2 linked regions of the Sediminicoccus sp. KRV36 genome follow. The protein of the gene in region 1 interacts with the protein of each later gene in a pairwise test. Links are inferred from orthologs where the notes say so. Each region holds a gene or a part of one and is shown in the gene's direction. Other genes may lie near its edges. The genes, in order: LHU95_RS06650 and rlmB.

What was found.
Region 2: the proteins of LHU95_RS06650 (region 1) and rlmB interact in binary tests that used the Escherichia coli proteins (3 or more experiments, as listed by UniProt). The link is inferred for Sediminicoccus sp. KRV36 from one-to-one orthologs.

What each region holds. Positions count from the first base shown.
Region 1 is NZ_CP085081.1:1,469,764-1,486,215, forward strand. The notes cover bases 5,624-8,619. They hold LHU95_RS06650 (NAD(P)H-hydrate dehydratase), read left to right. Parts: upstream 5,624-6,396; coding sequence 6,397-7,842; downstream 7,843-8,619. Other genes in these bases: LHU95_RS06645 (sulfite oxidase), read right to left, coding at 5,624-6,361; LHU95_RS23340 (hypothetical protein), read right to left, coding at 7,858-8,619. Outside these bases: LHU95_RS06610 (PAS-domain containing protein), read left to right, coding at 1-1,690; LHU95_RS06615 (GNAT family N-acetyltransferase), read right to left, coding at 1,754-2,179; LHU95_RS06620 (CopD family protein), read right to left, coding at 2,176-2,634; ParA family partition ATPase, read right to left, coding at 2,634-3,260; LHU95_RS06630 (hypothetical protein), read right to left, coding at 3,294-3,923; LHU95_RS06635 (CBS domain-containing protein), read left to right, coding at 4,164-4,622; LHU95_RS06640 (cytochrome C-552), read right to left, coding at 4,704-5,045; more of LHU95_RS06645, read right to left, coding at 5,045-5,623; more of LHU95_RS23340, read right to left, coding at 8,620-11,226; LHU95_RS06665 (malonyl-CoA decarboxylase), read left to right, coding at 11,362-12,762; LHU95_RS06670 (1-deoxy-D-xylulose-5-phosphate synthase N-terminal domain-containing protein), read left to right, coding at 12,817-15,204; LHU95_RS06675 (glutathione S-transferase N-terminal domain-containing protein), read right to left, coding at 15,201-15,845; LHU95_RS06680 (DUF1643 domain-containing protein), read right to left, coding at 15,839-16,396. UniProt on the Escherichia coli protein: Bifunctional enzyme that catalyzes the epimerization of the S- and R-forms of NAD(P)HX and the dehydration of the S-form of NAD(P)HX at the expense of ADP, which is converted to AMP.
Region 2 is NZ_CP085081.1:2,367,376-2,380,091, reverse strand. Bases 7,616-10,571 are described here. They hold rlmB (23S rRNA (guanosine(2251)-2'-O)-methyltransferase RlmB), read left to right. Parts: upstream 7,616-8,687; coding sequence 8,688-9,455; downstream 9,456-10,571. Other genes in these bases: LHU95_RS11000 (hypothetical protein), read left to right, coding at 10,341-10,571; LHU95_RS11005 (fumarylacetoacetate hydrolase family protein), read left to right, coding at 9,461-10,225; LHU95_RS11020 (hypothetical protein), read right to left, coding at 7,852-8,412; LHU95_RS11025 (DUF1045 domain-containing protein), read left to right, coding at 7,616-7,871. Also shown: LHU95_RS11070 (alpha-D-ribose 1-methylphosphonate 5-triphosphate diphosphatase), read right to left, coding at 1-708; phosphonate metabolism transcriptional regulator PhnF, read right to left, coding at 711-1,448; phosphonate C-P lyase system protein PhnG, read left to right, coding at 1,530-1,979; phosphonate C-P lyase system protein PhnH, read left to right, coding at 1,990-2,559; LHU95_RS11050 (carbon-phosphorus lyase complex subunit PhnI), read left to right, coding at 2,559-3,635; LHU95_RS11045 (alpha-D-ribose 1-methylphosphonate 5-phosphate C-P-lyase PhnJ), read left to right, coding at 3,761-4,543; phosphonate C-P lyase system protein PhnK, read left to right, coding at 4,540-5,313; phosphonate C-P lyase system protein PhnL, read left to right, coding at 5,310-6,008; LHU95_RS11030 (alpha-D-ribose 1-methylphosphonate 5-triphosphate diphosphatase), read left to right, coding at 6,005-7,141; more of LHU95_RS11025, read left to right, coding at 7,194-7,615; phnD (phosphate/phosphite/phosphonate ABC transporter substrate-binding protein), read left to right, coding at 10,706-11,782; phnC (phosphonate ABC transporter ATP-binding protein), read left to right, coding at 11,779-12,534; phosphonate ABC transporter, permease protein PhnE, read left to right, coding at 12,531-12,716. UniProt on the Escherichia coli protein: Specifically methylates the ribose of guanosine 2251 in 23S rRNA.

The sequences.
Region 1 (16,452 bases):
GCTCTCCGGCAAGCCGATCCGGCTGACGCGGCCGGCGCCCGGCAATCGCTGGCTGGAATTCAGCTACAGCCCGATCGGCCAGGGCCGCATCATCGCCCAGGGGCGGGATGTCACGGCGCTGAAGGCCAGCGAGCAGGCGGCGATCGCGGCGAAGGAAGCGGCCGAGGCCGCTGCCCTCGCGAAATCCAGCTTCCTCGCCGCCATGAGCCATGAGATCCGCACGCCGATGAACGGCGTGCTCGGCATGCTGGAGGTGCTTGGCCGATCCGAGCTCAAGCCCGACCAGGCGCGCAGCGTCACGGTGATGCGTGAAAGCGCGCATTCGCTGCTGCGCATCATTGATGACGTGCTGGATTTCTCGAAGATCGAAGCCGGGCGCCTCGATGTGGAGGCGATGCCCTTCAGCCTGCGCGCGATGGTGGATGGCACGATCGAGACGCTGACCCCGGAGGCGAAGCGCCGCGGCCTAGCACTCTTCGCGGACCAGCCCGGCCCCGGCCCGGATTGGCTGGAGGGCGACCCGACGCGCGTGCGGCAGATCCTGTTCAACCTCGTTGGCAATGCGCTGAAATTCACCGAGCGCGGCTTCGTGCGCATCGCGGCCCATGCCGTGCTGGAGAAGGATGCCGGCTCGGCCGATGGGCTGCCCGCGGTCGCGCGCCTGACGCTCAGCGTCGAGGATAGCGGTGTGGGCATGGATGAGGCGACGCTCGGCCGGCTGTTCCAGCCCTTCACCCAGGCCGATAGCTCCACCACGCGGCGCTTTGGCGGCACGGGGCTTGGCTTGTCCATCGTGCGCCGCCTAGCCGAGCTCATGGGGGGCGAGGTGCGGGCCGAGAGCGATCCCGGGCGCGGCAGCCGCTTCACCGTCACGCTGCGCCTCGGCCTCGCTGGTGCGCCGGCGGCGCCGAATGCGGCGGCGCTGCACACCCCCATGCATGCGCCGGCGGCGGGGCATGCGGCGGGCGGCGTGCTGGTGGTGGATGACCACCCGGTCAATCGCGAAGTGCTGCTGCGCCAGCTGGAACTGCTGGGGCTTGGCGCCGGCACGGCCGTGGATGGCGGGGATGCGCTGCGCATCTGGCGGGAGGAGCGGCAGTCCATCATCCTGCTGGATATCCACATGCCCGTGATGGATGGCTTCGAACTGGCCCGCGCCATCCGCGCCGAGGAGCAGCGGCTGAGCCTGCCCCGCACCACGCTGATCGCCGTCACGGCCAATGCCCTGAAGGGGGAAGCCGAGCGCTGCTATGCCGCCGGCATGGACGGCTTCCTGGCCAAGCCGGTGACGCTGGATGGCCTTTCGCGCGCGCTGTCACGCTTCCTGCCGGAAGTGGCGGGGGAGGGGCCGGCGCAGGGTGGCGCCCTGTTCGACCCCGAAGCCTTGCGCGGCCTGTTCGGCCAGGACCGCGCCCGGCTCTCCAGCATTCTTGAAAGCTTCGCCGAGCAGGCGCGGCACGATATCCAGGGGATGCAGGGCGCCGATGCCAAGGCGCTCGGCCTTGCGGCACATCGCCTGAAGGGCGCCGCGCGCATGGTGGGTGCAAGGCTGCTGGCCGAGCAGGCCCAGGCGGTTGAGACGGCGTTGAAGGAGCAGGACGCCGCCCGGATCGCCGCAGCCACCGCCGGCATGGACGCCTTACTGACCGAGACGCTGAGTGTCGCCCGGCCCCTGCTGGACCGGGGCTGAAGCATCATCCCCAATCCCGCCCCGCTCAGATGCTACCATCTGAGCGGATGATCTTCCGGCTCGCTACAGCGTCTTGCGGTACCAGATGCGTGCATGCCCGGGCGGCATGCCATCCAGCCGCCCGGCTTCCACCCAGCCATTGCGCGTCCAGAAATGCGGCGCGTGGAAGCTGAAGGTATCGGTGTAGGCTGCGGTGCAACCGCGGGCGCGGGCCTGTGCTTCGGCGCGATTCAGCAACTCGGTCCCCAGGCCCTGGCCGCGCATCTCGGGTGCCAGCCAGAGCCAGTCGATGAACAGCCAGTTCCAGTAGGTGAGGCCGAGCAGGCCGCCCTTCACCACCTCCTCCTCATCCCGGGCCAGCACCGTTACCGGCTCACGGTCATAGGGGCCGCCGCGTTCCTGGTTGTAGCCGTGCAGGCCGCGCTGGATGGCGGCAACGGCTTCCAACTCGGGGTAGTCATCGTCGCGGATGGTGAGATTCGGTTTCACGCGAGGCGCCCCCATGCCGCGATGCCCAATGTCAGCAGCCCAAGCAGGAGATTGCCCGTGACCAGAAGCCGGATGCGCTCATTGGCGGCGGCGGCCCCCGCCATGTCGCCGGTGGCGAGAGCGAGGCGCATCCGCTTCCAGGCGCCGAAGAAGATGGTGAGATAGACGCCCGCCATGACCAACCCGGTGAGATGCATCACATGCACGGGCCAGCCCACGCCCCGGAACCCGCCATAATGGCCGAACAGCAGGAAATAGCCGCTGAGCAGCACGATCGGCATGGCGTGCCAGACGATGAGGAAGAAGCGCTTGTGCACCCGCCCCATCAGGGCGATGCGCTGCGGCGGCTCCAGCACGGCCAGGGCCGGGCGCAAGGCCAGGATGGCAAAGGCCATGCCGCCCACCCAGATCGCCGCGAAGACCACATGCAAGGCGAAAGCAATATTGGCCGACATCATTTGCCCTTCAGCTTGGTGAGCGCTTCGGCGAGTGCCCGGATTTCATCGGCCGCCGGGCTGCGCGCGGCGGATTCCGTCACACCCTGCCCGAGCGCGAAGGCGGCGGCAAAGGCCGAGCGATTGCCCAGCGTCTGCGTCATCACCGGCGCCTTGCGCCGCGCAAGCTCCGCCAGAACGACATCGCGCAGCCGGCCCGAAGCGGGCAGGCGGTTCAGCACCAGGCGGTGCATGCGCTTTTCGCCCTCGGCCAGCGCGATGGTCGCCTCGCTGGCCCAGAGATCGGGCAGGGAGGCTTGCAGCGGGATCAGAACGAGATCGGCGGCGCGGATGGCGATCCGGCTATCGGTATCGGCATGGGGTGGGGTGTCCATGACGATGAAATCGGCATTCCGCTTGAGCTTGTCGAGCGCGCCGGTCACGCGCCAGCCGGAGGGCGCCTCGAACAGCAGCCGTGCTGCAGTCTGCGGCCGAAGCTCGTGCCAGCGCGTCAGGCTGGCCTGTGGGTCGGTGTCCAGCAGGGCGACGCGCTTGCCCCCTTGCAGCAACGCGACGGCGAGGTTGGAGGCCAGGGTGGATTTCCCGGCCCCTCCCTTTTGCTGGGCGACGGCGATGATGAAGGCCATTTTCCGCCCTCCTGCGAATCGTGAACCCTCAGTCTAGCGCGAATCGCGGGCCGTGAGCGCCGCGCGTGCGGCCGCCATCACGCCGATGGCCGGGACGGTCAAGGGCGGCGCCTCCGGCATGAGGGCTGCCGCACCCGCCATAGAGGCCTGCGCCAGCACGATCCGGCCGGGCAAGCCCCGCGCCGTCTCGGCAATGCGGGCGTGATACGCGGCCAGATCGCCGGCCAGGAACATCGCCCAGGCGCCTTCCACCAGATGCAGATGCAATGTGGCGCCGGTCCGCGCCGCGGCGGCCTCGAAGACGGCCTGCGTGGGCGCGCGTGTGGTGGGGGCGGCGTAGAGCACCTGCACCCTGCCGCCCGTGCGTGTGGCCGCTTCCGCCAGGGCGCCATCGGCGCGCAGGACCGGCCGTGCCGCATCCTGCGCGAGTGCCGCGGCGGCGCCGATGGTGGAGCAGGTCAGCAGCACGGCATCCGCAACCTGCGCCAGATCATGCAGCAGCGTGGCTGCTTCACGCAGCGTGTCGGGCGTGGGCTCGCGCAGTAGCGCTGGATGCACATGATGCGTCAGCCGCAGTGCGCCGCCAGGCAAGGCCTGCGCCGCGGCCTCGAAGAGCGGGACGTTGCTGTGGGCCGTGTGCAGGCAGGCGATGGTCAGGGGCATGTGTCCTGTTAGGGCATCCGCCGTGCAAACGGAAACGCGCGGGCGGATCAGGATGCCTGAACACTCTCCAGCTGGAGCCCGGGGCTTGGGGGCTTGTGCGCGGCCATGCTCCAGGTGCGAAGCCGCGCGGTGCATGATGGCCGGATGAACTCTTGGACATCCGCGCGGAAACCCTCATCTCCGAGCAAGCTTGTCGGCTATAGGCGATCCCTGTCCATTTCCTTGCGCAAGGATGCAGCCATGACCGTCGGTGCCGTGCTCAGCCAAAAGGGTTCTTCCGTCATTTCGGTGTTGCCCGAATCCATGGTGATGGAGGCGGCCGAGATCATCTCGCGCCAGCGCATCGGCGCCGTGGTCGTCTGTGATGCCGAGGGCGCCCTGGTCGGTATCCTCAGTGAGCGCGATGTGGTGCGTGGCCTGACACAGCACGGCGCCGGCCTGCTTGATCTGCGCGTCTCGGCGCTGATGACGCATGAGGTGCAGGTCGTCACCGCCGCCACCTCGGTGCATGAGGCGATGGAGGTGATGGATGCCGGCTATTTCCGCCATCTGCCCGTGGTCGACTCCGATCGGCGGCTCTGCGGCATTGTCTCGATCCGTGACCTGGTGCGCTACCGCATCAACAGCCAGCAGAGCGATGTGGAGTCGCTGCAGGCCTATGTGATCGGGCGTGGCTACGGCCTGGGCCGCGTGGCCTGATGGCCGGTCAGGCCGCTGGCCACCTGGCCGAGGCCTGTCTCGGGGGGCGTGAAGCCTGGCTTCCCGCACCCGCAAGCCGCATCAGTTGAGGAAGGGATTTCGCCCCCGCGCCGGGGCGGAGCGGGCGCCGAAATGCTGCGCCAGGTAGTCCACGATCAGGGTGCGCTCGGCGCCCTCCAGCGGGTTCATCCCGTGCTTTTCCGTCATCCAGTCCATCAGCCCGTCCCATTGGTCCCGGCGAAAGCCGCTGCGCCGGATGATCGCGCTGCTGTGGCAGGCCGTGCAGGTGTAGAACACCTCCTCCTGGCCATTTCCGGCCGGCAGGACCGAGGGGTCCTCGCCGCCCGGGGCGTCGGGGTTGGCGGGCGCCTGGGCCAGGGCGGCCCCGGCCAGGCACACGCCGAGCAGAATGAGGCGCCGCATCAGCCGACCAGCACCGCGGCGCGGCTGATGGGATTGGCCGAATAGCCCTGCGGGTTCCAGTTGGCCGCAGCCAGTGGCTGCATCAGGCCCTGGCTGTCCGTCGCGCGGTACCAGATTTCGAAATACCCGTCGGATGGCAAAGTCACGCGGCCCTGCCAGCGTTGCCAGGCATGGCGATTGGCGGGCGCTGCCACCTGCATGGCCGTCCAGCTCGCGCCGAAATCCACGCTGACATCCACAGCGCGCACCGTCAGATCCCCGGCCCAGGCGGCGCCGCGCAGGTCCAGGCTGCGCGTGCCGGCCGGCAGCCGTGAGCCATGCGCATGCGAGGAGAGGATGGAGCGCACCGGCATGCTGTGCATGTCCGTGAAATCCGCACCGTTGTTGTTGCTGCCCGGAACGATGGGCCGCACCGGCACGCGATAGCTGGTGCCGCCCATGCCGGCGCCGTCATGCGGCTTGTCGCGCAGCCAGATGCGGGTGAGCCATTTCTGGCTGAGGCTGCCCGGCCAGCCCGGCGTCACCATCCGCAGCGGCGCGCCATGGATATGCGGGATGGGCGCGCCATTCAGCGCGAAGGCGATGATCGTATCCTCATCCATCGCCTTGGCCAGCGGCATGCCGCGGCTGATCGCCTGGCGGTCGGTTGCGCCCGAGAGATGCGGGTCCGCCCCGAAATGCGCGGTGAAGACGGCCGAGGGCTTCAGCCCGGCTGCCGTCAGCACGTCGCGCAGGCGCACGCCGGTCCATTCGCCATTGCTGATCGCGCCATTGCCCCATTGGTTGCCGCGCGTTTGCGGGGTGAAGAAGCTGCGGCCATTGCCGCCGCATTCCATCTGCAACTGGCGGGTCACGTTGGGGAAGCGCGTCCGCAACTCGCCAACCGTGAGTGAGAGCGGCGTGTTCACCTCGCCATCAATCGTCAGGCGCCAGGCATTGGGGTCGGTGGTCAGCGGCTCGGGGATTTGGCCATTATTGCGGACGAAGAAATGCCGGAAGCTGGTGACCGGCTCATCGAGCATATGTTCGGGTGTTTCGCCGACCAGCGGGCGGTCGCCCAGCAAGATGAGTTCGGCCTTGCCATCCATGCGGAACACGGCGGGCGCTGTCTGGGCCGCGGCCGGCCGGCTGAACAGCGCCGGGAGCAGGCCGCCCGGCATATGGCTGGCGAAGGGGATGGCACCGCCCACCGCAGCACCCATCGAGGCCAGCGCGGCAGCCTTGAGTGCCCCGCGTCGGCCCCAGACCAGGGCATCGGCCCTCTCGGGGTCATTGCGGTAGAGTTCCTGGACCGATCGTTCGATCTTCTTGGCCATGTGAGTTCTCCCTTAACCCGCGCATTATGTCGGTCATGAGACCAGCCACGGCAATCCCCCCGGAGCTTCTGACGCCCACCGAGATGGCGCAGGCTGATCGTCTGGCCGGCGCCGGACCGGCGCTGATGGAGGCCGCCGGGCGGGCCGTGGCGCTGGCCATTCTATCACGGTTTCGCCCCGCTCGGGTGCTGGTGCTGGCCGGGCCGGGGCATAATGGCGGCGATGGCTATGTGATCGCCCGGCGGCTGGAGCGCGCGGGCTGGGATGTGGCGGTCGCTGCCCTGGCTCCGCCCCGTGGCGATGCGCTGGTGGCAGCCGCCGCTTGGCGAGGGCCGATGCGGGATTTCTCCGTGGCCGAGGTGCGGCGCGCCGGCCTCATCGTGGATGCGGTGTTCGGTGCCGGGCTGGCGCGGCCGGTGGTTGGCCTGGTGGCCGAGGTTCTGGCGGCGGCAAGGGCGCCTATCATTGCCGTGGATATCCCCTCCGGTGTCTGCGGCGCCACCGGCGCGCTGCGCGGCTTTGCGGCCCAGGCGGCCCTGACGGTCACGTTTTTCCGCCGCAAGCCGGGCCATCTGCTGCTGCCGGGGCGTGATCTCTGTGGCGACTTGCTCCTCGCCGATATCGGCCTGCCGGCGGCCGTCCTGGACAGCATCCGCCCGCGGGCCTTCGCCAATGGGCCGGCACTCTGGTCCCTGCCGCGCCCGGATGCGACGACCCACAAGCACAGTCGCGGCCATGTCACCGTTCTCTCTGGCGCGGGAATGAGCGGCGCTGCCCTGCTCGCCGCGCGGGCGGCGCGGCGGGCGGGGGCCGGGCTGGTGACGCTCGCCTGCGCCGATGCGGCCAGCGCCGCATCGCACCGCCTGGCGGAGCCTGGCGCCCTGGTGCTGGAGGTGCGGGGCATGGGCGCGCTGCTCGGCCAGATCCTGGCGGATGTGCGGCGCGCGGTGGTCCTGCTGGGCCCTGGCCTGCCGCCCGATGCGACGACGCGCGGTGCCTTGGCGGCGTTGCTCGGGGCGGGCCGGCGCGTGGTGGCCGATGCGGGGGCGCTGACCGCCTGCGCGGGCCGGCCCGAATTGCTGCGCGGCGCTGCCATCCTGACGCCGCATGCGGGCGAATTCGCGCGCGGCTTCGGCGCCCCCGGGGAGGATCGCCTGACTGCCGTGCGTGCAGCCGCGGCGCAGACCGGCGCCGTCGTGCTGCTGAAGGGCTCGGACAGTATCATCGCCGCCCCGGATGGGCGTGTGGCGATCAATCACAATGCCCCGCCCTGGCTCGCGACGGGGGGGACGGGCGATGTACTGGCGGGGTTGGCGGCGGCGCTGCTGGCCCAGGGCCTGCCCGCCTATGAAGCGGCCTGCGCTGCCGCCTGGCTGCAGGGCGAGGCGGCGCGGCGCATCGGCCCGGGGCTGCTCGCCGAGGACTTGCCCATGGCGCTGCCGCAGGCGTTCGTGGCGGCCGGCGGCGCTCCCGAAGCCTGATGCCGCCTGGCCGCTTCAGGCGAAGATGAAGTCGGACGCGGCCAGCGTGGTGGGTGCGCCGAGGGAGATGCTGATGCTGTCGCTCCCCGCATTGGCCGAAACCACCACATAGGCCGGGTCCGACGGCGTTCCGTCACCGCCATAGGTGATTTGCAGATCCGCGAAGCCCACGCCGGCAAAGGCGGAAAAGTCAATCTCATCCTCGCCCTGCGTGAAGTCGCGGATGCTGTCATTGCCGTGGCCTGCGGCGAAGGCGAAGCGATCCCGCCCGCTGCCGCCCTCATAGACCTGCGCATCCGCGCCATCGAGGAAGACGTCATCGCCTTCGGTGCCGTGGAAGCTCTCGAAGCCGCTCACGCTGTTCCACGGGCTGGTGCCGAACATCATGCGGTTCTGCGCGACGTCGAGCGTCACGGCGAAGCCATAGAAGGCCGAGAGATCGAGATGGTCATCCCCGGCGCCGCCATCGAAGACATTGCCGACAAAGGTCAGCTCATGCGTGGCGCCGCTGAAGAAGGCTGCGATCTGCAGGACGTCATCGCCGCCCTCCAGATAGATGTGGTTGATCCCCATGGTGATGCTGGCCGTGCCCTGGGCGCCCGCCGCGCCATCGGCACCCGCGATGCCGGCGAAGCTGGTCTCGGTCATGAAGCCGTCGCCCGCCACGCCGTCTTCGCCGATATCGGTGCTGCCCAGGCCCCCCGCGCCACCCATGCCGGCGGTCGCTTCCGCCTGCAGTCGGACCAGGGTGCTGGCCGGGTTCGCGACATAGCCGCCGATGCGCAGGTCGTTGATGATGGCGGCCGCATCGCCGCCATCGCCGCCCCGGCCGCCCGCCCCGCCGATATCGCGGCCCGTCGTGATGTCGGTGATGGAGATGATTTCCTCGCCGAACTGGGTTTCCGAGACGGTGCTCTGGTTGATGCCGGGCGCGCCGCCCGCGCCGCCCTGTCCACCCTGGCCACCCCGGGCGATGGAGAAGATGGTGAAGGAGAGGTCCCCTCCGCCAAAACCACCCCCCGCCGCCGCAACAAGGGAGATGGCGTCGCCACCGCGCCCACCGGCACCGCCCACCCCGCCTTCGCCACCATCGCCGGCCAGGCTCAGATCGGCATCGAAGCGCCCGATGCCGCCCGCGCCGCCCTGGCTGCCATCGCCACCTGCGCCACCCAGGGCCGTGCTGTTCAATGTCAGTGCCGCGCGATTGGTGAAACTCGCATCGAAGCCGATAAGGAGCGCCTCGGCCTCGCCGCCTGCGCCGCCCGCACCGCCAGCGCCACCCATGCCGCCTTGCCCGGTGGTGTCGTTGACGCCGGCGATCACGGCGCCTGTGTTGGCGTTGACGTCCGTGTGATCGGCCTCAAGGGCGCTGTTCCCGCCTGCGCCGCCAACCGCGCCTTGGCCGCCAGAGCCCGCCCTCGCCGTGATTTCCAGCAGGAACATGTCATCCGCCAGTGCCGCCGGGTCATTGCCCAGGCGCGCGGTGAGGGAGCCTGCCCGCGCCGTCGCCGCACCGCCTGCCGTGCCCGCGCCGCCCGCCGCGCCATCGGCGCCATCCTGCACGACGCGCGTGTTGATCACCGGGCCAAAGATGAAGGTTTCAGCGCCCGCGGCGCCCGGGCTGCCATTCAGGCCGGCCATCCCATTGCCGCCTGTCACGCTGCCCACCAGGCTGAACCGGTCCGGCATGAAGCTTCCGGTCACGGAATCCGCGGCATCGAACAGCGTCAGATCCGAGGAGGTGCCGGGCAGCACCGGATCGGGGAGATCGCGCGTGACCGCCAGAACGATGCCCACATCATCGCGATCCTCCACGGTGATGGTGACGCTGCGCACCAAGACGCGGTCATCGCTCGCATCATCGGGATCGGCCCCTGAGTCGCGCAGCCGCACGATGATGTCGTGGCTGGCCAGGGTTTCGAAATCCAGCGTCTGCGTCGTGACCAGGCGGTCACCATCGAAGGTGAAGGCAGAGCCGACGGTCACAACCTCGAAGCTGACCTCGCCCACGGGGATGAAATCCAGCGCCTGCCAGGTGCCCACCACGGCCCCCGCCGAGAGATTTTCACTGACGGTCAGGTTGTTGGTGCCGAGGCCAGGCGCGCTGACCGCGATGGTGAAAGCCTCCGAATAGGATAGCCCGTAGCTGTCGGTCGCGGTGATGTTCAGGGTGACGCTCGCCTGGTCGGCGAAGTCGAAGGGCGTGCCGGCCACCCAGAGAAAGGCGCCGAAGGCGATGGTGAAGCGCGGGTCATCCACGGTGAAGGTGATGCTGTCGCCGGCATCGGGGTCGGTGGCGGTCAGGATGCCCACGCCGGAGAGGCCCGTGCCGCCATTGGCCGCGCCGGTAACGATGAGGGGCCCGGCAGCAAAGGCGATGTCGGTGGGCGCGCGGCCGGCCGCGAGGATCAGGTCATCGGCCCCGAGATCGGCCAGCGTCACATTGCGCAGCCGGGTAACCTCCCCAGGCGCGGTGTTGATGCGCAAGGTGGTCCCGACCTGCGTGGCGATGGCCTGGAACTGCGCCAGATTGCGGATCTCGAGCCCGCTGACATCCAGGCGGTCCCCCTCTGCCAGGTTGAAATCGCTGATGAAATCCGTGCCGGCCGAGAGCCTGAAGACATCTGCCTCCGCGCCACCTTCCAGCACATCATCCCCGGTGCCACCATCGATCAGGTCCAGCCCCTCGCCGCCGCGCAACACATCGGCGCCCGCATCGCCGCGCAGGATGTCATCGCCGGCATTGCCCAGCAGCGTATCCTGGCCCGCCCCGCCCTCCAGGACATCATCGCCTTCGCCACCGCCCAGCCGGTCCTGGCCCTCGCCGCCCGAGAGGCTGTCCTGGCCGGCTTCACCGAAGAGCTGGTCATTGCCATCACCGCCCGAGAGCGCATCCTCGCCTGTGCCGCCGAACAGCGTGTCATGCCCGCCGCCGCCCTCGATGGTATCGTCGCCGACGCGCCCCAGCAGCCTGTCATCGCCCGCGCCGCCGGTCAGCGAGTCCCCGGCTTGCCCTCCCCGGACGAGGAGCTGCGTCGTGGCGGAAAGTGCCGTCCCGTCCAGCGTCAGCGTCCCGCGGAAGGCCCGCAACTCCATCATGCCGCCAAAGGCGAGCGCGGCATTGGCCGAGAGCGTGATGCTGGTGGCACTGAGAGAGGCGAGGTCGAGCCGTTCGAAATTCAGCAGGCCCGCGAAGGCCGCATCGGTGACCACGAGCGGGCCGAGGCCGCGCAGATTGAGCGTGTCGAAGCCCCCCAGGGCGTTCTGCGCCAGGCCAGGCGCCAGCAGGCCCTGGATCCCCGCCGTGCTGAACACATCGGCGCTGGCGGTGCCGAATTGGATCAGTGGCGCACCAGTGGTGCCGTGTATGGTGAAGGAGGCCATGTTCGTTCGCTCACCTTATTTTAATATCAAGTTAAGCAATCGAGGCTTCACCCTGTCCATCGGGATTGCGTGTTTTCTCGCTTTATTTCCGAATGTTTCCGCGCTAGACTCAAGCCTGAGAATGGGAGTTGCCTGATGCCCGATACGGTTTTGTCGCCGCCCGACTCCCTGGTGGACCGCGCGCTCCGCCGCGTTACCGGCCTCTGGCGTGACATGGCCGACCGGGTGGGCGGGCGCGACGAGGTCGAGGATGTGGCCGCCCAGATGCAGGCCTGCCTTGCGGCGCGTGGTGGCGAGGTCTCGGCCCGCGCGCGTGCCGCGAAGCTTGCCGCCGCCTATCGCGGCTTCTCCGAGGTGGAGCGCGTGCTGTTCCTGCGCATCCTGGCCGGCTTCGATGCCGACCCCAAGGCCGTCGAGCGCGCGATTGGGGAATGGACCAAAGCCAGTGACGGGCCGGGCAAGGCTGCCGCCAAGGTGCGGCTGCGCCGGGCGCTTGAAAGTCCCCGCATCCGGCTGCTGACGCAGTTCACCGCCATCCCCGACGGCATGAAGCTCCTGGTGGATTTGCGCGCCGATGTGCTGCGCGCCGCCGAGACCGATCCGTTGCTGGAAGCCCTGGAGGCTGATCTCAAGACGCTGCTCACCTCCTGGTTTGACCTCGGCTTCCTGGAGTTGCGCCGGATTGACTGGAACAGCCCGGCGGCCCTGCTGGAAAAGCTGATCCGCTACGAGGCGGTGCACCGGATCGAAAGCTGGGACGACCTCAAGAACCGTCTGGATTCGGACCGCCGCTGCTACGCCTTTTTTCACCCGCGCATGCCCGAGGAGCCGCTGATCTTCGTCGAGATCGCGCTGATGAAGGGTCTGGCCGGCTCGGTGCAGGCGCTGCTCGACCCCAAGGCCGAGGTGATGGACCCGAATCTGGCGGATACCGCCATTTTCTATTCCATCAACAACTGCCAGCGCGGGCTGGATGGCATTGCGTTCGGCAATTTCCTCATCAAGCGCGTGGTCGAGGTGCTGGGCCAGGAATTCCGTGGCCTGAAGCAATTCGCCACACTTTCGCCCGTGCCGGGCTTCTGCCGCTGGCTTTCCGCGCGTGATGATGCCGGTGATCCAGGCCTCCTGCTGCCCGATGAAGTGACCGCCATCCGCACCGCGGCCGGCGCGCCGGCCGAGACCTCGCCCGGCGCTGCGCTGCATCTGCTGTTGGTCCGCAAGGAATGGTCGCCCGCGGTGACGAAGGTGCTGGAGCCTGTGCTGGTGCGCCTCTGCGCCCGTTTCGTCGCGCTGGAGACCGGCCGCAACCCGAAGCGGGCGGCTGACCCCGTGGCGCATTTCCATCTTTCAAACGGCGCCCGGGTGGAGCGGATCAACTGGCGCGCGGATACATCGGTCAAGGGCATGCGGGAAAGTGCGGGCCTGATGGTGAACTACCTCTACGATCCGGAATATATTGAAGATAACCACGAGGCCTATGCGGGTGAGGGCAAGCGCGCCATGGCCAGCGCCGTGCGCAAGCTGGTGAAGGGGTAGCCACGTCAGGGCGGGTTCGCGCTAAGCTGGGACAAACGCCAGGAACGATCCGCCATGAACCAGCAATTGCCCCTCTTCCGCGCCAATGCCCCGGATGATGCGCGGCGGGTGGCTTTGCTGAACGCCGTCGAGCGCAAGCTGCTCTGGATTTCGGCCTGGATGATTCACCACGCCAACCATATCCGCCCCAATCGGGACGGGTTGAAGGTGGGCGGACACCAGGCCTCCTGCGCCTCCGTCATTTCGATCCTGACGGCGCTGTATTTCGACATCCTCAAGCCGGCCGATCGCATCGCGGTGAAGCCGCATGCCGGGCCGGTCTTCCACGCGATGAACCTGCTGCTGGGCCGGCAGGCGCCGGAGCGGCTGGCCACGCTCAGGCAATTCGGCGGCATCCAGCCCTATCCCTCGCGCATGAAGGATGGCGGCGAGGTGGATTTTTCCACGGGCTCGGTCGGGCTTGGCGTGGCGCTGACCAGCTTCGGCAGCCTGGTGCAGGATTATGTGCGGCTGAAGAAGCTGGCGCCGGAGGGGCTGCCCGCTGGGCGGCACGTTGCCATCGTGGGCGATGCGGAACTGGATGAGGGCAACATCTACGAGGCCCTGCTGGAGGGCTGGAAGCACGATATTCGCAATGTCTGGTGGGTGATTGATTACAACCGCCAGAGCCTGGATTCCGTGGTGCAGGACCGCCTGTTTGGCCGCATCGAAGGCCTGTTCCGCGACATGGGCTGGAATGTCGTCACCCTCAAATATGGCCGCAAGCTGCAGGCGGCCTTTGCGCGGCCAGGGGGCGAGAGCCTGCGCCGCTGGATTGATGACTGCCCCAACAGCCTCTACGCCGCGCTGACCTTCCAGGGCGGGGCTGCCTGGCGCGCGGCCCTGCTGGCCGAACTCGGGCGTGAGGAGGGGCTGCGCAGCATCATTGATCCGCTGAGCGATGACGAATTGGCCGCGCTGATGAACAACCTCGGCGGCCATGACATCGAGACACTGATGGAGGCCTTCCGCGCCCAGGATGCGGCGGGCGACCAGCCCAGCTGCTTCATCGCCTATACGGTGAAGGGCATGGGCCTGCCCTTTGCCGGCCACAAGGACAACCATGCCGGGCTGATGACGAAGGAGCAGATGGAGGTGTTCCGTCGCGCCATGAACATCCGCCCCGGCCATGAATGGGACGAGTTCGAGGGGCTGGAGATCTCCGCCGAGGAAATGCGCGGCTTCATCGCCAGCATCCCCTTTGCGCAGAAGCTGACGCCCGAGGGCCGCAGCCTGACCTCGCCGAAGATCCCCATCCCGGCGGTCTTGCCCGTGCCGCGCGTGCCGGCGGGGCGCAAGCTCTCCACCCAGGCGGCCTTTGGCGAAATCCTGGCCGGAATCGGCCGTGGCGAGGGCGAATTCGCGCCCATGGCGGCGCGCATCGTCACCACCAGCCCGGATGTGACCGTCTCCACCAATCTTGGCCCCTGGGTCAACCGGCGCGGCATTTTCGACCGGCACCTGAAGAATGACGTGTTCCGTGACGCCAAGCTCGCCTCGGCGCAGCGCTGGGGCATGTCGCCCGAGGGGCAGCATGTGGAGCTTGGCATCGCCGAGCAGAATTTGTTCCTGGTGCTGGCGGCGCTGGGGCTTTCGGACCGGCTTTACGGCGCCCGGCTGCTGCCGATCGGGACCGTGTATGATCCCTTCGTCAATCGCGGCCTCGATGCGCTGATCTATGGTTGCTACATGGATGCGCGCTTTCTGCTGGTCAGCACGCCCTCCGGCATTACGCTGGCGGCGGAGGGCGGGCAGCATCAATCGGTGAACACGCCGCTGATCGGCATGGCGCAGGACCGGCTTGCGGCGTTTGAGCCGGCCTTTGCCGATGAACTCGCCATTCTCATGCGGCATGCCTTCGCGCATATGCAGGAACCGGAGGGATCTTCGGTCTGGCTGCGGCTTTCAACCCGCGGGCTGGCCCAGCCGGACCGCGTGCTGGACCCGGCGCAGGTGATCGCGGGGGGCTACTGGATGGTGCCGCCAGCGGCCGGCGCGCGGATCGCGATCGCCTATCAGGGGCCGGTGGCACCCGAGGCGATGGCCGCCTTCGAGGCGCTGCGGGCTGAGGAACCGGGGGCCGGGCTGCTGGCCGTCACTTCGCCCGACCGGCTGCACCAGGGGTGGCTCGCCTCGCGCAAGCGGGCGCGTGGCGGGCCGGGGGGAGAGGCTTCGCAGATCGAAAAGCTCCTCGCGCCGCTGGCTCCCGGGGCCGGGATCGTGACGCTGCTGGACGGGCATCCTGCGGCACTGGACTGGATGGGCGGCGTGCGCGGGCACCGGATCGCGGCGCTGGGCGTGGATCGCTTTGGGCAGGGGGGCGATATCCCGGCCCTCTATGCCGAATATGGGCTGGATGAGGCGGCGGTGCTGGACGCCTGCGCGGAATTGCTGCTGGGCTAATTCAGCGCGCGAAGCTCCTCATAAGAGATCATCACATGCGCGCGATAGGCGGGGCGCGTGGTGAGCGCCTCGTAGTAGGCTCGCAGAGCAGGCCTGGGCTTCCGGTCAATGGCGATGTCGAAATATCGGTAGAGCACGTGGCCGAGCTGGATATCGCCCAGGGTAAAATTCGGGCCTGCCAGGAACGCGGTGTTACGCAGCGCCGACTCGGCAATGTCAAGAAACGGGTCAAGCTTTGCGATCCCCGCCGCGATAGCCGCCGGATCGCGGGCCAAGGCCGAGGTCCGAACCACGCGCCAGAAGATCGGCGCGGTGAAAGCCAGCGCCACATTGATCTTCGCCCACTCCGCCCATTGATCCACCACCGCCCGAGCCGCGGGATCGGCCGGCCAGAAGGCCTCCGGGCCGTGCCGCGCCGCGAGGTAGCGCAGGATGGCGCCGGTCTCCCAAATGGGTTCCCTCGCGCCATCGCGCAGCACCGGCACGGTCCCGTTCGGGTTCATGGCGAGGAATTCCGGCGTATCGGTGCCGCCGAAGCGATGGCCTGCATCATGCCGTTGATAATCGAGGCCCAATTCGCCCACGCACCACATCAGCGCCTGGACATTGGAGGAGGTGCGCCGTCCCCAGATGGTCAGCATGGGGCGCCCCAGGGGACCAACACCGCGTCGCGCTTCTGATAGAGCGGATGCTTGGGGCTGCCATCGCCATTCACGCCAAAGCACACCGGCGTCACTCCGGCGCCGCGCAGCAGCGCCGCCACCGCCGCACCGCGCTCCATCAGTGCCTTGGGCGGCTGCCCCCAGGCCACCACGACCAGCGCGGCACTCCGGGCGTAATGCAGGATCGTCGCGTCATTTTCCGCGCCCACCGGGTCCGCAACCCCCAGCAGCCGCTTCTTGTCGGTCGCGCGGTAGGCGAAGGCGTTGAGCATGACGAGGCCGGGCAGGCCCCAGCGATACCGTGCGCGGAACACACAGCCGGCCACGGTCGGGTCATCCGCGTCCAGATCGGCGGTGGAGGGGTTCATTCCGATCACCACGGCAAAGCCCGGCGTGCCGATGGGTTGGCCGTCCCAGCGCCGTTCCAGCCACCAGCGCCAGCGCCGGCATTCCGAGAAAGCCGCCGCCGAGACGATGTCGGAGGCCAGCTTCAGGCGGACCTTGCCGCCGGGGTCATGCGAATCCACCATGGGGCGAGTATTGGCGGACCCCGCGCTTTCGGCTACACGCGCGGCTCTCCCTATGG
Region 2 (12,716 bases), 890 kb from region 1 along the record:
CACGCGGTCCGCCAGGGTCGCGTCATCATGGCTCAGCATCGGGATGCCGGCGGCGCGCGCGGCCGTGGCCATGCGGGCGCGCAAGGCCGGCACCTGGGCCCGCCCGCCGAAGGCGGCATCGGCCAGGGCCACCAGCTCAGCCTCGCTCACCCCCGCCCTGCCCGCGTATTTCCCAAGTTCCTTGGGGTTGGCAAGCTTCTTCACGATGCTGGGCGTGTGGTCGTTGAAGCCCAGCAGATGCACCTGGCCCGCCGCCATCGCGGCCAGCGCCGCCGGCTCGGCCGCGAAGTTGTCCGCCTCGAAGCGCAGATGCACGCGCAACTCGGGCCCGGCCGGCGGCGTGCGCAGCGCCTCCAGCATGGCCAGGAAGGCCGGCAGCGAGCGCAAGCCCGGCTCCCAGGAGAGCGTCACCCCCAGATAGGCCGTGGTGATGCCGGCGGCGAGGCATTGCCGGGCCGCGTCCCGCAACGCGAAATCGGGCGGGAAATCCACATTGGGGCGCGGTTGCAGCGCGCGCTCATGCGCATCGCCATGGATATCCACGATGCCGGGCAGCACCAGCAGCCCCGATGCGTCGAATTGCCGCACCGCATCGGCCTGCTCGGCGATGCGGCCGCCGGCCAGCGCCACGGCGCCCGCCTGCAACCGGCCATCGCGCAGCACGCAGCCGCCGGAGAGCTTCCAGGACGGCGGAATCTTCGGGGACATGCTCAGGACTCCACCACCAGTTGCGTGCGCCCCGCGGCATAGCGGGTCAGCGTGGCATCCACGGGCTTGCCGGCACCATCCACATTCACCGCCTCACTCACCAGCACGGGGCGGCTGCGCGATTGCTGCAGCAGCTCGGCCTCCTCAGCGCTGGGCATGCGGGCCGTGATGCGCGTCACGCGCCGGCGGTAATCGGGCACGCCGCAGGCGGCCAGCGCATGCGTGATGGAGGAATTCTCCCGCAGCAGCCCGATGATCCCGCTGAAACGCGTGGCGGGAAAATGGTGCGAGCCGATGGCCACGGGCCGGCCATCGGCCATGGCGATCCGCTCGGCCAGGATCACCATCCGCCCGCGGCGCAATTCCAGCAGCTCGGCGATGCGCGGCTCGGCGGGAATTTCCACGAGACGCAGCAGGCGGCCCGCGGGCTCGCGATTCTGCGCGCGAATGATCTCGCTGAAGCGCGTGCGGGGGCCCAGCGGATAGTCCAGCACATCCTCGGCCACGAAGCTGCCGCGCCCCTGCTCGACCCGCACGACGCCGCGCGACTCCAGCTCCTCCATGGCGCGGCGGATGGTGTGGCGATTGACGCGGAAGCGCTGCGCCAGCTCCGCCTCGGTCGGCAGGCGCTGGCCTGGCGCATGGAGCCCCTCCCGGATCGCGGCCTCAAGCGTCGCGCCGATCTGGCGCCAGAGCGCGATTCCCGCGCCGCGATCCAGCGGCGTGTCCTGGAACGTCATGGAAGTTTCAACCAAGCCGAGGCTCCGAAGTGGCATTTACGGCTTGACCATACCCGGTCGGATGTTTAGCTGTCTAGACAAATGATCATCGCCGAAACCCTGGACCGCCCCGCCTGGATGGCCGTTCTGGCCCGCGCCGAAGCCGCCGAGATCGAGGCCCTGCTGGCCACGGCGCCGCCCCTGCCCGCCCATCGCGTCGTGCGCGGCCCCGAGATCGGCCTGACCATGCTGCGCGGCCGCGCCGGCGGCGACGGCGCGGCCTTCAACCTGGGCGAGGCCACCATCACCCGCTGCACGGTCAGCCTGGAGGGCGGCACGCTCGGCCATTGCTGGCGCCTGGGGCGGGACCGCCGCGCCGCTGAATTGGCCGCCCTGCTCGATGCCTGCCTGCAACAGCCCGAATGGCGCGCCCGGCTCCTCGCCACGGTCATCGCGCCCCTGCGGGAGCGGCAGCAGGCGCAGGCCGAACTCACGGCGCGGCGCGCCGCCGCCACCGAAGTCCGCTTCGCCACCCTGGCCACCATGCGATGAGGAACGCCCGATGAAGCCCGGCTTCGTGGATGCCGTGTTCGGCGCGCAGGAATGCTTCGCGGCGCTGATGAACGCGATGGCGCGCCCCGGCCGCATCCAGCGCTGCGCCGTCCTGGATGACCTGCCCGCCGGGCTGGAGCCGGCCGCCGCCGCCGCACTCCTCGCCCTGGCCGATGCCGAAACGCCCGTCTGGACGGATGCCGAGGGCGAGGCGCTGGAATGGCTGGCCTTCCACACCGGCGCGGCCTTCGTGGCCACGCCGGATGAGGCGCAATTCCTGCTGGCGACCCGCGGCATGCCCGCACTTGCGACACTCAATCCCGGCCGCGATGAAACCCCGCAGGACAGTGCGACGCTGATCCTGCAGGTGCCCGGCCTCCAGGCGGATGCGGGCTGGCGGCTGACGGGCCCCGGCATCGCGCAGGAACACTGGCTGTCCGTGTCCGGCCTGCCCGCGGATTTCCTCGCCCAATGGGCCGCGAATGGTGCGCAATTCCCCTGCGGCGTGGACCTCGTGCTGGCTGCGGGCCCCTGCCTCGCGGCACTGCCGCGCACCACGCGAATCACGGAGCAAGGCTGATGTATGTCGCGGTCAAGGGTGGCGAAGCGGCGATCGAGGCCGCGCATGCCTGGCTGGCCGAGCGCCGGCGCGGGGATGAAGCGCTCCCCGCCCTCACGCCCGCGCAGATCGAGCAGCAGCTCGGCCTCGCCGTGGATCGCGTGATGGCGGAGGGCAGCTGCCATGATCGCGGCCTCGCGGCGCTGGCGATCCAGCAGGCGCGGGGCGATCTGATCGAGGCGGCCTTCCTGCTGCGCGCCTATCGCAACACCCTCTCGCGCTTTGCCGCCTGCGAGCCGGTGGATACGGGGGCCATGCGCGTGCAGCGCCGCATCAGCGCCACCTACAAGGATCTGCCCGGCGGCCAGGTGCTTGGCCCCACCTTCGACTACACGCATCGCCTGCTGGATTTCGCCATGGCGGCGGAAGCATCCGGGGGCGGCCACGCCCCCCAGGAGGCCGAGGCAGCGCAGGCCACCATGCCGCGCGTGACGGAGCTCCTGGCGCGCGAGGGCCTGATGGCGCGCGATGCGCCGGATGACGGCACGCCGCCGCCCGATTTGACGCGCGAGCCCCTGCCCTTCCCCACGCCGCGCGCCTTGCGCCTGCAATCGCTCGCGCGCGGTGATGAGGGGTTTCTGCTCGGCCTCGGCTATTCCACCCAGCGCGGCTATGGCAACGCGCATCCCTTCGTGGCCGAACTGCGCATGGGCGAAGTGGAGGTGATGCTGGCACCCGCCGAACTCGGCTTCGCCATCAGCATTGGCGACATCACCGTGACCGAATGCCAGATGGTCAATCAATTCGCCGGCAGCGCCGCCGCACCACCGCAATTCACCCGCGGCTATGGCCTGGCCATGGGCCATGGCGAGCGCCGCGCCATGGCCATGGCCCTGGTGGACCGCGCCCTGATGGCGCGCGAACTCGGCGAGGATGTGACCGCCCCCGCGCAGGATGCCGAATTCGTCCTGCTGCATGCCGATAATGTGGAAGCCACCGGCTTCGTCGAGCATCTGAAGCTACCGCATCACGTGGATTTCCAGAGCGAGCTGGAAAAGCTGCGCAGCATTCGCGCGCGTTGGGATGAACAGCAATGAACATCATGCCGCCACGCAATGCGCCCAATCCCCCCGATGCGACGGCGGGCGTAGCCCCGAACCCCGCATCGGCCGGGCCGGATGCGGCCTATAACTTCGCCTATCTGGATGAGGCGACGAAGCGGATGATCCGCCGCGCCATCCTCAAGGCGCTGGCCATCCCGGGGCACCAGATCCCCTTCGGCGCCCGCGAAATGCCGCTGCCCTATGGCTGGGGTACGGGCGGCATCCAGGTGACGGCCGCCATCCTCGGCCCGCGCGATGTGCTGAAGGTGATTGACCAGGGGGCGGATGACACGACCAATGCCGTCAGCATCCGCGCCTTTTTCGCCCGCGTCGCCGGCGTCGCCACCACCACCCACACGGCCGAGGCGACGATCATCCAGACCCGCCACCGCATCCCCGAACGCCCCCTGCGCGAGGGCCAGGTGATGGTCTTCCAGGTGCCGATGCCCGAGCCGCTCTTCAAGCTCGAACCGCGCCTGGCCGAGACACGCCGCCTGCATGCGCTGGGCGATTACAGCCTGGCGCAGGTGAAGCTCTATGAGGATATCGCCCGCCAGGGCGAGGCGGGCAGCAGCTACAACCACCCCGTCATGGTGGGCGGGCGCTACCTCATGTCGCCCTCGCCCATTCCGGGCTTTGACAATCCGAAGCTGCACATGTCGCCCGCCATCATGCTGTTCGGCGCGGGGCGCGAGAAAAAGATCTACGCCGTGCCGCCCTATACCAGCGTGCAAAGCCTGGATTTCGACGACCATCCCTTCCGCCCGATGCGGGCACCCCATGCCTGCTCGGCCTGCGGCAGCACCACCAGCTACCTTGATGAGATCATCGCCGATGACCAAGGCCAGCGCATCTATGTCTGCTCGGACACGGATCACTGCGGCGAGAATCAGGGGCGATGAGCGCGCCCTTGCTGGAAGCTGCCGGGCTGCATCTGCGCTTCGGCGCCGTGCGCGCGCTGGATGATGTGGCGCTGGACATCCACCCGGGCGAAGTCGTCGCCATTGTCGGTGAAAGCGGTTCGGGCAAATCCACGCTGTTGCGCGTGCTGGCCGGCGCGCTCGATGCCCAGTCCGGCCACGTGCTCTACCGCGACGCGGCGGGCACGCCCCAGGAGATCGGCTCGCTGAGCGAGGCGGCCAAGCGCCGCCTGATGCGCAGCGAATGGGGCTTCGTCCACCAGAATGCGCGCGATGGCCTGCGCATGGGCATCTCCGCCGGCGGCAATATCGGTGAGCGGCTGATGGCGGCCGGTGCGCGCAACTACGCCGAAATCCGCGCCGCCGCCGCCGACTGGATGGCCCGCGTGGAAATGGACCCGGCCCGGATTGACGAGGCGCCGCGCAACTTCTCGGGCGGGATGCAGCAGCGCCTGCAGATCGCCCGCTGCCTGGTCACGCAGCCGCGCCTCGTCTTCATGGATGAGCCCACGGGGGGCCTTGATGTCAGCGTCCAGGCGCGGCTGCTGGATCTGATCCGCGGGCTGGTCGCCGAACTCGGCCTCGCGGTGTTTTTCGTGACGCATGACATTGCCGCCGCCCGGCTGCTCGCGCATCGCATCATCGTCATGCGGCATGGGCGCATCGTGGAACAGGGCCTGGCCGATCGCGTGCTGGATGATCCGCGGCATGAATACACGCAGCTCCTCGTCGCCTCGGTGCTCTCGGCATGAGGGCCGCGATTCGCGTGGAAGCCCTGGCCAAGGGCTTCACCCTGCATCTGCAGGGCGGCATCGGCTTTGACGTCCTGCGCGATGAGGCGCTGGCCGTCATGCCCGGCGAATGCGTGGCCCTCACCGGGCCGTCAGGTGCCGGCAAATCCACGCTGATGCGTTGCCTGCAAGGCAATTACGGCAGCGATTCGGGGCATATCTGGCTCACCCATCGCGGCGCGGAAGTGGACCTCGCCGCCGCCGATCCGCGCCTTGTCCGTGAAATCCGGCTGGAGACGCTGGGCTATGTCTCGCAATTCCTGCGCGTCATCCCGCGCGTCTCGGCGCGCGATGTGGTGGCGGAACCCCTGAGTGCGCGCGGCATGCCCCGCGCAGAGGCCGAGGCGCGCGCCACGGCGCTGCTGACGCGCCTCAACCTGCCGCCCCGCCTGCATGGCCTGCCGCCCGCCACCTTTTCGGGCGGGGAGCAGCAGCGGGTGAACCTGGCGCGCGGCTTCGCGCCCGACTACCCCATCCTGCTGCTCGATGAGCCCACCGCCAGCCTGGACGCCGGCAATCGAGAGGTGGTGATCGCCCTGATCGCCGAGGCCAAGGCGCGGGGTGCCGCCCTGGTCGGCATCTTCCACGACATCGAGGTGCGGGACCGGGTCGCGGATCGCACGCATGAGATTCTTCCGGTAGAAGACGCCGCATGACGACAGAGACGGTTTTGACCAATGCCCGCCTCATCCTGCCCGAGGCGGAGATGGAGGGCACGCTGCTCCTGCGCGATGGCCGCATCGCCGACATCCAGCCCGGCCGCGCCCACCACGCCAGCGCCCTGGATTGCGAGGGCGATGTGATCATCCCCGGTGTGGTGGATGTGCACACGGATAATCTGGAACGGCAGGTGCAGCCCCGCGCCAATGCGCGCTGGCCCTCGGTCTCGGCCTTCATCTCGCATGACGCGCAATGCGCCGCCGCCGGTGTCACCACCGTGCTGGATGCGCTGTGCCTGGGCGATCTCGGCTTTGATCAGGGGCGCGACCAGACCTTCCATGACGGCGTGCGGGACCTGGCGGCGCTGCACGGCCAGCCCTTCATGAAGGCTGAGCATCTGCTGCATCTGCGCTGCGAACTCCCCGCGCGCGACATGCCGGCCCTGCTGGAAGGGGTGGCGGACCATCCGCTGATTGCCATGGTCAGCCTGATGGACCACTCGCCTGGTGTCGGCCAGTACCGGGACCTGGCCCGCTATCGGGCCATGCGCATCAAGCAGACGCGCATGACCGACGCCGAGGTGGAAATCCGCATCCTCAAGCTCCAGGCGCAGCGGGCCGAGCTGCGCGAGCGCCAGCGCCGCCTCGTCATTGACCGCTTCGCCGGCCGCAACATCCCGCTGGCCAGCCATGATGACGAGGATGCGAGCGAGGTGCGCCGCAATGCCGAGGACGGCATCCGCGTCAGCGAGTTTCCGGTGACGATGGAAGCCGCCCTGGAGGCCGCGCGAATCGGCGTCGGCGTCATCGCGGGTTCGCCCAATATCGTGCGCGGCGGCAGCCATTCGGGCAATGTCGCCGCCATGGACCTGGTCCGCGCCGGCGCGGTGCATGTGTTGGCCAGCGATTACGTGCCGCCCGCGCTGATCGAGGCCGCCTTCCTGATCGCGGCCGAAATCGGCCTGCCGCGCGCCATCGCCACCATCACAAGCGGGCCCGCCGCCATGTGCAATCTGAACGATCGCGGGCGCCTGGAGGCCGGGCTGCGCGCCGATCTCGTGCGGCTGGGGCGTTACGGGGCCATGCCGGTGGTGCGGCAGGTGTGGCGGGGCAGGGCGCGGGTGATTTGAGCAGGAAAAGGGCCTCCGGCGGCTGGGGCCTCAGGCCCCAGACCCCATTCCGATGATGCGCGTCGCCATCTATTGGGCGCCTGAGCTGGATGACCCGCTGCATGCCGCCGGCAGCGCCTGGCTTGGGCGCGATGCGGAAACCGCCGCGCGCGTGCCGCAGCCGCCCATCCCGGGCCTCGCTGACCTCACCGCCGATCCGCGCAGCTATGGCCTGCATGCGACGCTGAAGCCGCCCTTTCGCCTCGCCACCCGCTACCAGGATTTCATCGTCGAGGCCGCGCGCTGGGCCGAAAGCCAAGCCCCCTTAACCCTTCCGCCGCTCTCGGTGCAGGACCTCAAGGGCTTCCTGGCCCTGCGCGAAACAGCACCCTGCCCGCCGCTGCATGCCCTGGCCGATTCGGCGGTCGCGTCGCTCGACCATCACCGCGCGCCCCCCACCGAGGAGGAGCTGGCCCGCCGCCGCAAGGCCAAGCTCAGCGCCACGCAGGAGGCGATGCTGACGCGCTGGGGCTACCCTTATGTGATGGGTGAGTGGCAATTCCACGTCACCCTCACGCATCGGCTGGGGGCCGAGGATGCGGCACGCATCCGCCCCTTCGCGGAGGCGCATTTCGCGGGGCCGGCCCGACAGCCCCGGCGGGTCGGGGCGGTCTGCGTCTTCACGCAGGCCGCCCCGGGTCAGCCCTTCCTGATCGCGGAACGGCTCAGCCTCAGCGGGCCGGCAGCGTAGCCGGCGCTTCACCGCGCGGGCCGCCGCCATGATGGCCACGATGATGGCCGCGCTGGGGCAGCTCCTCACGCACCACCGCGCCATCGCCATTGGCATCCGCCGCGCGGAAGCGGGCTTCCACCGCCGGGCGGATTTCCACCAGCGTCACCTGGCCGTTCCGGTCCGCGTCCAGGGCGCGGAACATGGCGGCGCGGCCTTGCTCCATGCGCGCGGCGTGCTCGGGCCGTGGCGTGGGGGCATTGGCCGGGCGGACGCGCAGCGTGGCGAATTCCTCGATGCTGAGGCCGCCGCTGCGATCGGCATCGGCGGTGGCGAAGCGCGTCGTCACGAAGGTCCAGGATTCCTCGAAAGTGATGCGGCCATCGCGATTGGCGTCCAGCAGCTCGAACATCCGCGCGCCACGATCTCCGCGCGGGCCACGATCGGGGCGCGCATCGGTAGCAGCAGGGGGTGCGCCAGGGGGAGTCGCGGCGGGCTGGGCATGGGCCAGGCCGGCGCTGATGAGGATCAGGCCAAGGCCGAGGGTGGGGGCGAATTTCATCGGTGTTCTCCAGTTGCGGGAGACGGCGTGTGTGTCGCTCCGTTGTCAGGAAGATGGGCGCCGAATGTAACAGGCGCATGCCGGAGAGCGCTTCAGCGCGTGAGGAAATGTGACGCCCTGATCCATCAGGCCGGGAATGCCGGGTGTCGGATTTGAACCGACGACCTACCGCTTACAAGGCGGTTGCTCTACCCCTGAGCTAACCCGGCGCCGCCCTCTTTCTATGACAGCACGGCGCCGCTTGCCAGCGGGGCCTGCCCGCGCTTCATGGAGGCATGCGCCAGCAACGACACCGCCCCCGCCCCCAGGATACCGCACCCGGCAATGACGGGGGGGCCGTCTGGCTCTATGGCCTGCACGCCGTCTCGGCCGCCTTGGCCAATCCTGCCCGCCGCCTGCGCCGCCTCCTGGTCACGCGCGGCGCCGAGCAGGAGCTGGCCGAGCGCTTCTCCCCCCCCTGGCGCATCGCGCCCGAGCCGGTGGAGCGCAACCGCCTCGATGCGCTTTTGCCGCCCGATGCCATCCACCAGGGGGCCGCCCTGCTGGTGGACCCGCTGCCCTCCCCCGCCATGGAGCGGCTGCTGGAGGGCACCACCGGCCCCGTCCTGGTGCTGGACCAGGTGACGGACCCGCGCAATGTCGGCGCCATCCTGCGCTCGGCCGCGGCTTTTGGCGCGGCGGCCCTGGTGGTGCAGGAGCGCCATGCCCCGCAGGAAACCGGCGCGCTGGCCCGCGCCGCCTCGGGCGCGCTGGAGGTGGTGCCCATCCTGCGGGAGGTCAATCTCGCCCGCGCGCTGGACCAGTTGAAGAAGGCCGGGCTCTGGGTGGTGGGGCTGGAGGCGGCAGGGCCCGTCACCCTCGCGCAGTCGGGGCTGACCGGGCGGCGCGTCGCACTCGTGCTGGGTGCCGAGGGCGAGGGCCTGCGCCGCCTGACGCGTGAGACCTGCGATGAGCTGGTGCGCCTGCCGATCCATTCGGCGATGGAAAGCCTGAATGTCTCGGCCGCCGCCGCCGTCGCCTTGTATGAACTGGCCAGGGAGTGAACCAGATGAGCCAAGCCGCCGAGATGATCCTGGAGGCCCGCCGCGCCCGCCGCATCCTGCCCCCCCTTGGTGCTGCGGCGCCGCGCGATGTGGCCGCCGGCTATGCCGTGCAGCATGCCGTCGCCACCGCTCAGGGCGCCCTGCCGCCCGCCGGCTTCAAGATCGGCGCCACGACGAAGCAGATGCAGGAATATCTGGGCCTCGCGCATCCTGCGGCCGGCTTCGTGCCGGCGGGCAGCCTGAATGCCGATGGCTTCACCGCCCCCTATGCGCAATTCCTCGGCCTCGGCGTCGAATGCGAGGTGGGTGTGCGCCTCGGGGCGGATCTGCCCTTCGGCCCCACCACCCGCGCAGCGGCCGAAGCCGCCGTGGCGGAGGTCTTTCCCGCCATCGAGATCGTGGAGAAGCGCTATGGCGATCTGGCGGCGCTGGGCACGCCCACGCTGATCGCCGACCAGGTGTTCCATGCCTCCGGCGTGCTGGGCCGCCCTGCCGCGGATTGGCGGGCGCTGGACCTCGGCGCCATGCGGGGCGAGATGTTCGTGGATGGCGCCTCACGCGGGGGCGGCCATGGGCGCGATCTGCTGGGCCACCCGATGGAGGCGCTGGCCTGGCTCGCGGGCTCGGGGGCGGCCGAGGTGTTTGGCGGGTTGAAGGCGGGCCAGGTGGTCTGGCTCGGTTCCGTCACGCCGCCGATCTGGCTGGATGGCCCCTGCGCGGTGCGGGTGGTGTTCGAGGGCCTGGGCGAAGTTTCAGCGAAATTCATGTGATTTGGCCGCCGGGGCAAGGCTCTGTTAACGCCCCGCCCGCTAGAACGCCCAAAGCCGGAGCTGAGCCGGACGGAAACCTACCGCCAGGAGGGCGGGCAAGCGGATGAATGATCCCATGCCCCCGCCCTCCGACTGGAAGGACATGCCGGATGAGTTGCAACTCGTCCTGGCACGCGAAGCCCTGCGCCGCGCGGCTGAAACCCTGGCCGAGCACGCCGAATTGCTCGCCCTCGAAATGGAGGATGGCGCGCTGCGCGATCGCGGCGGGCCGGATGCCTTGCGGCTCTTTGCCTCGGTCGTGCGTGCCACGAGCCTCGACTCGATGGGGCCGGTGGGCCACGCGTGAATTGCAGCCCGGGCCAGGATGTCCGAGGCTGACAGCGCCGCCCCCAGGCGCTATGTGACATGGCGGCGATGACATCCGGGCGTAAGCCGGGGCATCGCCGCCGTGACGATAAAAAACAGGGGAAACAGGCCGCCATGATCCGCAAGCTTCTGGCCATGACGTTTTTGAGCATGGGCGCCATCGCTGGCACGCCCGGCGCGGCCATGGCCCAGCCCGCCGCCTGCTCGCATCGCGGCGCGCTGGATGATGCCTATTGCGATGAAAACCGGGACCTCGTCGCCGATGTGCCGACCGACCCCGCCCGGCTGCGCAACCCGAGCACGCTGGTCTTCGCCTATACCCCGGTGGAGGACCCCGCCCTCTACGCCAGCCAGTTCCGGCCGCTGATGGAATACCTCACGCAATGCACCGGCAAGCGCGTGGTGTATTTCCAGGTGACGAGCAATGCGGCGCAGGTCGAGGCCATGCGCTCCGGGCGCCTGCATATCGCCGGCTTCTCGACCGGCCCCACCGCCTTCGCCGTCAATCTCGCCGGCGCCGTGCCCTTCGCCATCAAGGGCAATGAGCGCGAGTTCGAGAGCTATCGCGTCGTTGTCGTCACCCGCGCCAATTCGGAGATCCGCACCCTGGCGGATCTGCGCGGCAAGCGCGTGGCGCACACCTCGGCCACCTCCAATTCGGGCAATCTGGCGCCGCGGGCACTCTTCCCGGCGGCGGGCGTCACGCCGGATACCGATTACCGCGTGCTGTTCTCCGGCGGGCATGACCGCTCGGTGATGGGCGTGAATGCCGGGGATTTCGACGCCGCTCCGGTGGCGAGCGATGTGTATAACCGCATGATCGGCCGCGGCCAGGTGCAGGCGGCCAATCTGCGCAGCATCTGGCAGAGCGACCCCTTCCCCACAAGCAGCTTCGCCCTCGCGCATGACCTCCAGCCCGAGCTCGCCCAGCGCATCCGCCAATGCTTCTATGATTTCCGCTTCCCCGCCGCCATGGCGCGGGACCTGGGCGGCAATGACCGCTTCTGGCCCGCCACCTATCAGCGCGAATGGGCCCCCGTCCGCGCCGTGGCGGATGCGGCGAACGCGCCCTACACCCGCGCCGCCTTTGACCAGGAAAGCCGGCGCGAACTGGAAGCCGAAGCCCGCCGCCGCGCCGCCCAGCAACAACCGGCTCCCGCCGCCGCGCCCGCCACGCCGCCGCCGCGGTGAAGCCCATCCTGAAGATCGTCGGGCTGGAGAAATCCTACACCCCCGGCAAGCCGGTGCTGAAGGGCATCAACCTGGAGATCGGCGCGCAGGGCATCACCGCCGTGATCGGCCCTTCGGGCACCGGCAAATCCACCCTGCTGCGCTGCATCAATCGCCTGGTGGAGCCCAGCGCCGGCGCTATCTGGATGGGCGAGGAGGATCTGGCGAAGCTGCGCGGCCGCCACTTGCGCAATGCGCGCCGCCGCATCGGCATGGTGTTCCAGGAATACAACCTGGTGGAGCGCCTGACGGTGATGGAGAATGTCCTCACCGGGCGGCTCGGCTATGTGCCGCTCTGGCGGGCCTGGCTGCGAAAATATCCGCAGGCCGATATTGATCGCGCCTTCGCCCTGCTGGATGCCGTGGGCCTGCCGGACCAGGCCACGCGCCGGGCGGATGCGCTCTCGGGCGGGCAGCGCCAGCGCGTCGGCATCGCGCGCGCCCTGATGCAATCCCCGGCCCTGCTGCTGGCCGATGAGCCCACCTCCTCGCTCGATCCCAAGACCGCCGTCGAGGTGATGGAACTCATGGCCCGCCTGACCGGCGAGGCGGGTGTTCCGGTCATCGTCAACATCCACAATGTGGAGCTGGCTCGCCGCTTCGCCATCCGCATCATCGGAATGACCGGCGGCGAGGTGGTCTATGACGGCCCGCCGGAAGCCATCGGCAACCACCATCTGCGCCAGATCTATGGCGGCGAAGACTGGATGTGAGCGCCTCCATTCCCAAAAGGGACCGCAACCCTTTCCCGCCCAACTGGCCCGCGCGCATCGGCGCCTTGGCGGGCCTGATCTACGTGATCTATGCCAGCACCCAGCTCGGCATCACGGCCGAGCGCCTGGGCCGGGGCTTCGGCGAGGCGGGGCGTTTCCTGGCCCGCATGTTCCCGCCCAAT